Geomonas sp. RF6: one gene and its partner. The protein of the gene in region 2 interacts with the protein of the main gene of each other region in a pairwise test. Links are inferred from orthologs where the notes say so. Each region holds a gene or a part of one and is shown on either strand. Other genes may lie near its edges.

What was found.
Region 1: the proteins of rlmN (region 2) and ftsZ interact in binary tests that used the Escherichia coli proteins (3 or more experiments, as listed by UniProt). The link is inferred for Geomonas sp. RF6 from one-to-one orthologs.

Annotation. Positions count from the first base shown.
Region 1 is NZ_CP087999.1:1,264,054-1,267,277, reverse strand. What follows is about bases 155-3,059. They hold ftsZ (cell division protein FtsZ), read left to right. Parts: upstream 155-980; coding sequence 981-2,138; downstream 2,139-3,059. Other genes in these bases: LPW11_RS05375 (radical SAM protein), read left to right, coding at 2,454-3,059; ftsA (cell division protein FtsA), read left to right, coding at 155-792. In the rest of the region: more of ftsA, read left to right, coding at 1-154; more of LPW11_RS05375, read left to right, coding at 3,060-3,224. UniProt on the Escherichia coli protein: Essential cell division protein that forms a contractile ring structure (Z ring) at the future cell division site. The regulation of the ring assembly controls the timing and the location of cell division.
Region 2 is NZ_CP087999.1:822,785-826,055, reverse strand. The notes cover bases 254-3,205. They hold rlmN (23S rRNA (adenine(2503)-C(2))-methyltransferase RlmN), read left to right. Parts: upstream 254-1,170; coding sequence 1,171-2,241; downstream 2,242-3,205. Other genes in these bases: mtnP (S-methyl-5'-thioadenosine phosphorylase), read left to right, coding at 2,353-3,205; ndk (nucleoside-diphosphate kinase), read left to right, coding at 687-1,100; LPW11_RS03555 (hypothetical protein), read left to right, coding at 342-536. In the rest of the region: more of mtnP, read left to right, coding at 3,206-3,228.

The DNA of each region.
Region 1 (3,224 bases), 440 kb from region 2 along the record:
GGCGTGCGCCTGGAGGCGAAGGTGCACATCGTCACCGGCGCGGTGGCGAGCGCCCAGAACATCGTGAAGTCGTGCAACCGCGCGGGTCTCGAGGTGGCGGACATCGTCCTCGAGCAACTCGCCTCCTCCGAGGCGGTTCTCTCCGCTGACGAGAAGGAGCTCGGCGTGGCCCTCGTGGACATCGGCGGCGGCACCACCGACATCGCCATCTTCGTCGACGGCGCCATCAAGCACACCTCCGTCCTCTCTCTTGGCGGCAACCACCTCACCAACGACATCGCGGTCGGCCTGCGCACCCCGATGGCGGAGGCGGAGCGGATCAAGCAGAAGTACGGCTGCTGCCTCTCCAGTCTCGTCGGAAAGGACGAGACGATCGAGGTGCCGAGCGTCGGCGGGCGCAAGCCGCGCGTCCTCTCCCGCCAGCTGCTGTGCGAGATCCTCGAGCCGAGGGTCGAGGAGATCTTCACCCTGGTGAACCGCGAGATCGTGAAATCGGGGCTCGAGGACCTCATCGCCTCCGGCGTCGTCATCACCGGCGGCTCCACGATCCTCGAAGGGATGCCGGAACTCGGCGAGCAGATCTTCAACCTCCCGGTGCGCCGCGGCGTGCCCCAGAAGATCGGCGGGCTCGTGGATGTCGTTAATTCGCCTGTTTACGCAACCGGCGTCGGCCTTGTTGTGTACGGCAGCAAGAACGTCGGCGTGCACGAGTTCCCGACCGCGCAAAGCGACGACCATGTCTTCCGCAGGGTCGGCAAAAGGATGCGCGAGTGGTTCGGTGAATTCTTCTAAAAACGCCAAAAACACCCTCCCCTGAAAGGGGACAGGCCCCCCTCAAAAGGCGCCTGTCCCCTTCTCTTTATTCCGCGAAAAAAGTGCTTGTTTGCTGCATTTTACGCTTCCCTATCGTTCCAAAAAAATGTATAAAAAGGTCCAATAATTTTTTGATCTGCCGGGGGCGGCGATAAGGGGGATATTGAATGTTTCACTTCGATGAGAGCATCGACCAGAGTGCGAAGATTAAGGTAATTGGGGTAGGCGGTTCCGGCGGCAACGCTGTGAACACCATGATTACGGTTGGCATCACCGGGGTCGATTTCATCGTAGCAAACACCGACGCCCAGGCATTGCGCATGTCGAAGGCGTCCATCAAAATCCAGATCGGCACCCAGCTTACCAAGGGTCTCGGGGCAGGCGCCAACCCCAACGTTGGGCGCGATGCTGCAATCGAGGATCGCGAGAAGCTCGTCGAGGCGCTGAAGGGCGCTGACATGATCTTCGTCGCTGCCGGTATGGGCGGCGGCACCGGTACCGGCGCTGCTCCCGTCATCGCAGAAATCGCCCGCGAAATCGGCGCCCTCACCGTCGGCGTCGTCACCAAGCCTTTCTCCCGCGAAGGTCGCCAGCGTCTTGCCAAAGGCGAAGACGGCATCAAGGAACTGAAGAAGCACGTTGACTCCCTCATCGTGATCCCGAACGACCGCCTCCTCGGCCTGGCCGGGAAGTCGATGTCGATCCTCGACGCATTCAAGCCCTCCGACGACGTGCTGCGCCAGGCGGTGCAGGGGATTTCCGACCTCATCACTCAGTCCGGCATGATCAACGTCGACTTCGCCGACGTGAAGTCGATCATGAGCGAGCGCGGCATGGCGATGATGGGTATCGGTCTTGGCACCGGCGAGAACAGGGCGGTTGACGCAGCGACCCGCGCGATCTCCTCCCCGCTCCTCGAAGACATCGACATCTCCGGCGCGAAGGGCGTGCTGGTAAACATCTCCGGACCGTCCGCCATGACCATGGACGAATTCGACGCCGCCAGCCGCATCATCCACGAGAAGGTGCACGAGGACGCAAACATCATCGTCGGTCTCGTCATCGACGAGAGCCTCGGAGAGACGATCAAGATCACCGCGATCGCCACCGGCTTCGGCGACCGCTTCGATCTGGAGAAAGGGCGCCACGAGCTGAAGAACGTCTCGACCCTGGTGAAGCCCTCCGCTTCCGAGATCAACAGGGAGATCCCGACCTTCATCCGCGAGAAGCAGCAGCGCGAGCACGTCGCCCGCCAGCGCTCCTTCCTGATGGACGACGAAGATCAGTACGATATCCCGACCTTCCTCCGGAAGTCAGTCGACTAGTTTAGTGCAATTCGGAGCTTTTCCAGCCCGGCCCTCTACAGGGGGCCGGGTTTTTTTACTTCTTCCGGGAAGCTCCCAGGAACCTTGACTACATTTCCACGAAGCGCTGCACGAGAACTCGCGTTCCCCCCTTTGCGAAGGGGGGGGCAGGGGGGATTTGCTCTTTGGTCGCCGACGCCGGGAACGCCTGCGGCTTATCCCGGCCTACATGTCACATGACCTCTCTCATGGATTCGGTTCCCCGAATTTCGCCTTAAGCGTCTGATATCACACCTTTTCCTTCCTCATCCCCGCAAAGAATGCTACTCTCGACCCATGTCCCGGATACCACACGACAAGCGCCGCGAAATCCTCGCAGGCGAGAGCGGCACCATCCAGCGCAACTGGGGCGGCCGCCTCTCCTGCTGCCTCGTCTACCCCAACAGCTACCATGCCGCGATGAGCAACCTCGGCTTCCAGACGCTCTACGCGATGATGAACGACGACCCCGGCGTCGTCTGCGAGCGCGCCTTTCTCCCGGACAGGAGCGAGCTGCAGGAGCGCCAGCGGCGAGGGGGGGCGCAGCATCTGGTATCCCTGGAGTCGCAACGCCCTCTGTCGTCATTTGACGTCGTCGCCTTCTCCGTCTCTTTCGAGAGTGACTACCTCAACATCCCCACCATCTTCAGGCTTTCGGGGATCTCTCCTTTCGCGAGCAACCGCACCTCCCACGACCCCCTCGTCATTGCAGGCGGCGCCGCGCTCTTCCTCAATCCCGAGCCGGTCGCCCCTCTGATAGATCTGGTTTGCCTCGGGGAGGCGGAAGGGGTCCTCCAGCACCTGCTGGAAGTGCTGAAGGGTGAGTCGGAGTCACGCGAGGAGCTTCTCCTGGAATGCGCCCGCGTCGACGGCATATACGTCCCTTCCCTTTATGCACCGGAGTACGAGGGGACGAGGCTACTTTCCATGCATCCGCTCCCCGGCGCCCCCCCCCGCGTGCAGCGCGTCTTTAGTCGCGATCTTGACGAGCGCCCCACCGTTACGGAGGTCCACACCGCCTGCACCGAGTTCTCCGACATGCACCTCGTGGAGCTCTCACGTGGCTGC
Region 2 (3,271 bases):
GCATACGAAATCATTGTTTGTCGGGACGTTGCACTCCATTAGTGACTTGTTATGCTAGGACGAGAGGGGGAGGGAAATCCGTCTCCGCAGCGCCGCTCTGGACGTGGCTCTGCGACTGGTGCCGCTTTGGGGTGTCATGACTTTCTTTCGAAGGATCGGCTACTTGCCTCTTTTTCGGAGTCGAACGGGAAGTTTATTCTAAGAGAAAGAAATCTTTTCCCCGTTTAAAAAGTATTGACATTTACCCGAATGCTAGTATATTCGCCCTTTGTGTTGCCAGTAAAAACCATGCGCTTCGCGCAGTAATGGTAAATCTCAAAAGAAAAGAGGTGATATCGTCAATGAAAAAACTGATCTCTCTCGCACTTTGCCTCACTCTGGCTCTCGCCTTTGCTGCTGGCTGCAAGAAGAAGGAAGAGGCTCCGGCTCCTGCTGCTGAGCAGGCTGCTCCGGCTGCTCCGGCTGCTCCGGCCCAGGCTCCGATGTCCTCCGCTAAGGCTCCGGCTGCTCCGGCTGCTCCGGCTGAGCACAAGTAATTCGGAAACGGGTGCACCTGTTTCACGAAAAAGCCCACGGCTACCTGCTGTGGGCTTTTTTCATGTCCGCCGCTCCCCAATCGCCTTGACAAGCGCCGCGGCGCGGTGCTATGTATGGCGGTCATTCTAAATAAAGTCCTGGAGGAAGAAATGGAAAGAACATTCGCAATCATAAAGCCTGACGCAGTTGAGAGAAACGTCACCGGTAAGGTGATCGAGATGATAGAGAACGCCGGCTTCGGCATCGTGGGGATGAAGAAGATCCGCCTCACCAGGGCACAGGCGGAAGGTTTCTACTACGTGCACAAGGAGCGCCCCTTCTTCAACGACCTGTGCACCTTCATGGTACGCAACCCGGTCATCGTCATGGTGCTGGAGAAGGAGAACGCGATCCTGGCATGGCGCGGCCTCATGGGCGCCACCAACCCGGCGAACGCCGACGCGGGGACGATCAGGAAAGAGCTCGGCGTGAGCATCGAGGAGAACACGGTGCACGGCTCCGACTCCCCGGAGTCCGCTGCCTACGAGATCCCCTACTTCTTCAGCGCGCTGGAACTGGTGTAATATAGATTCACAACAGATGAGGTAAAAAAAGCCCTTCGCTTTAGAAGGGCTTTTTTATATGCTAACGGGCATGGAAAAAGTCGATCTCAAGAATTTCACGCTGCAGGGGCTGGAAAAGTACATTGCCGGAGTCGGCAAGGAGCGCTTCCGGGCCAAGCAGATCTTCAAGTGGCTCTACCAGCTGGACGCCCTCTCCTTTGCGGAGATGACGAACATCTCCAAGGAGTTCAGGAACTCCCTCGCGGAGACGGCCACCATCTCGAACCTCGTGCCGGAGGTGGTGGAGTCCTCCGCGGACGGCACCAGCAAGTACCTCTTTCGCCTGGCCGACGGAAACGCGGTGGAGGCGGTCCTCATCCCGGACGAAGGTCGCAACACCCTGTGCATCTCCAGCCAGGTGGGGTGCGCCATGGGGTGCGCCTTTTGCCTCACCGGGACCTTCGGGATCATCCGGGACCTCACCACGGCTGAGATCGTGAACCAGGTCTGCGCGGTGAAGAGGGATCACCCGGTGCGCAATATCGTCTTCATGGGGATGGGTGAGCCGCTGGCGAACCTCTCCGCAGTCGTCCCCGCGGTGCAGATCCTCACCGATCCGGACGGCTTCCAGTTTTCCAACCGCAAGGTCACCGTCTCTACCTCCGGGCTCGTCCCGGAGATGGCGGAGCTCGGCAGGTCGGTGGTGGTGAACCTCGCGGTCTCCCTGAACGCCACGACGGACGAGGTGCGAGACCGGATCATGCCGGTGAACCGGCGCTATCCGCTGAAGGAGCTCCTCGCGGCTTGCAAGGAGTTTCCGCTCCCGTCGAGGCGCTGGATCACGGTGGAGTACGTCATGATCCGCGACCTGAACGACTCGCTGGAGGACGCGAAGCGCCTGGTGCGCCACATCTCCAACTTCCCCTCGAAGGTGAACCTGATTCCCTTCAACGAGCACGGCAGCTGCGATTTCCGCACCCCGACCCAGGAGACGATAGACCGCTTCCACAAGTACCTCCTCGACAAGCACGTGACGGTCATCACCCGCTCCAGCCGCGGCGGCGACATCTCTGCCGCCTGCGGGCAGCTGAAGGGGAAGCTCGACGAGGAGCGCGGGCGGAGAGCGGCGGCAGCGGCGGAGAGCGCCGAGGCGGCGGCCTAGGATTCATCTCCTGCGGGCTCGGAGTTCGAGCGGACGCAGCAGGGATCACCACTTCATCGCGCAGGGCAGAAAAGCTACTATATTTATTTACTATGCAATACAGGAGGGATTATGGCGGAAGAAGTGATCGGCGTTATCGGCGGCAGCGGGCTGTACGAGATGGAGGGGATGACTGACATCGCCCACGTCACGGTGGACACCCCTTTCGGCAGGCCCTCTGACGATTTCATCACCGGAAAGCTCGACGGCATCCCGGTGGTCTTCCTGCCGCGTCACGGCAAGGGGCACCGCTTCATGCCGAGCGAGGTGAACTACCGCGCCAACATCTACGGCATGAAGAAGCTCGGCGTCACCCGCATCATCTCCGTCTCCGCCGTGGGGAGCCTCCGCGAGGAGATCGTCCCCGGCCACATCGTCATCCCCGACCAGTTCATCGACCGCACGAAAGGTATCCGCAGGGACACCTTCTTCGGCGGCGGGGTCGTCGCCCACGTCGCCTTCGCCGATCCGGTCTGCGCCGACCTCTCCGCGGATCTCTATGCCGCCGCCACCGAAGTCGGCGCCACCGTGCACCGCGGCGGCACCTACCTCTGCATGGAAGGCCCCGCCTTCTCCACTCGAGCCGAAAGCCACATGTACCGCTCCTTCGGCGCCTCCATCATCGGGATGACCAACCTCACCGAGGCAAAGCTCGCCCGCGAGGCGGAGCTCTGCTACGGCGTCATCGCCCTCTCCACCGACTACGACTGCTGGCACGACAGCCACGAAGACGTCTCCGTGGAGGCGGTCGTCGCCATCATCAAGTCCAATGTGGCGACGGCGAAGTCCATCATTCGTGCCGCGGTGCACCGGATCGGCGGGGAGCGGAGGTGCCCCTGCGCCTCCGCGCTGCAGTACGCCATCATCAGCGAGGTCCGGGGCGACAGCTCCGTCATCCCGGTGGAGACGCGCGAGGCGCTCGACCTTATCATCGGCAAATATCTCTGAGGCTGCACCTACTGCGGCGCCCCTCTCGCCTGTCCCCCGACGG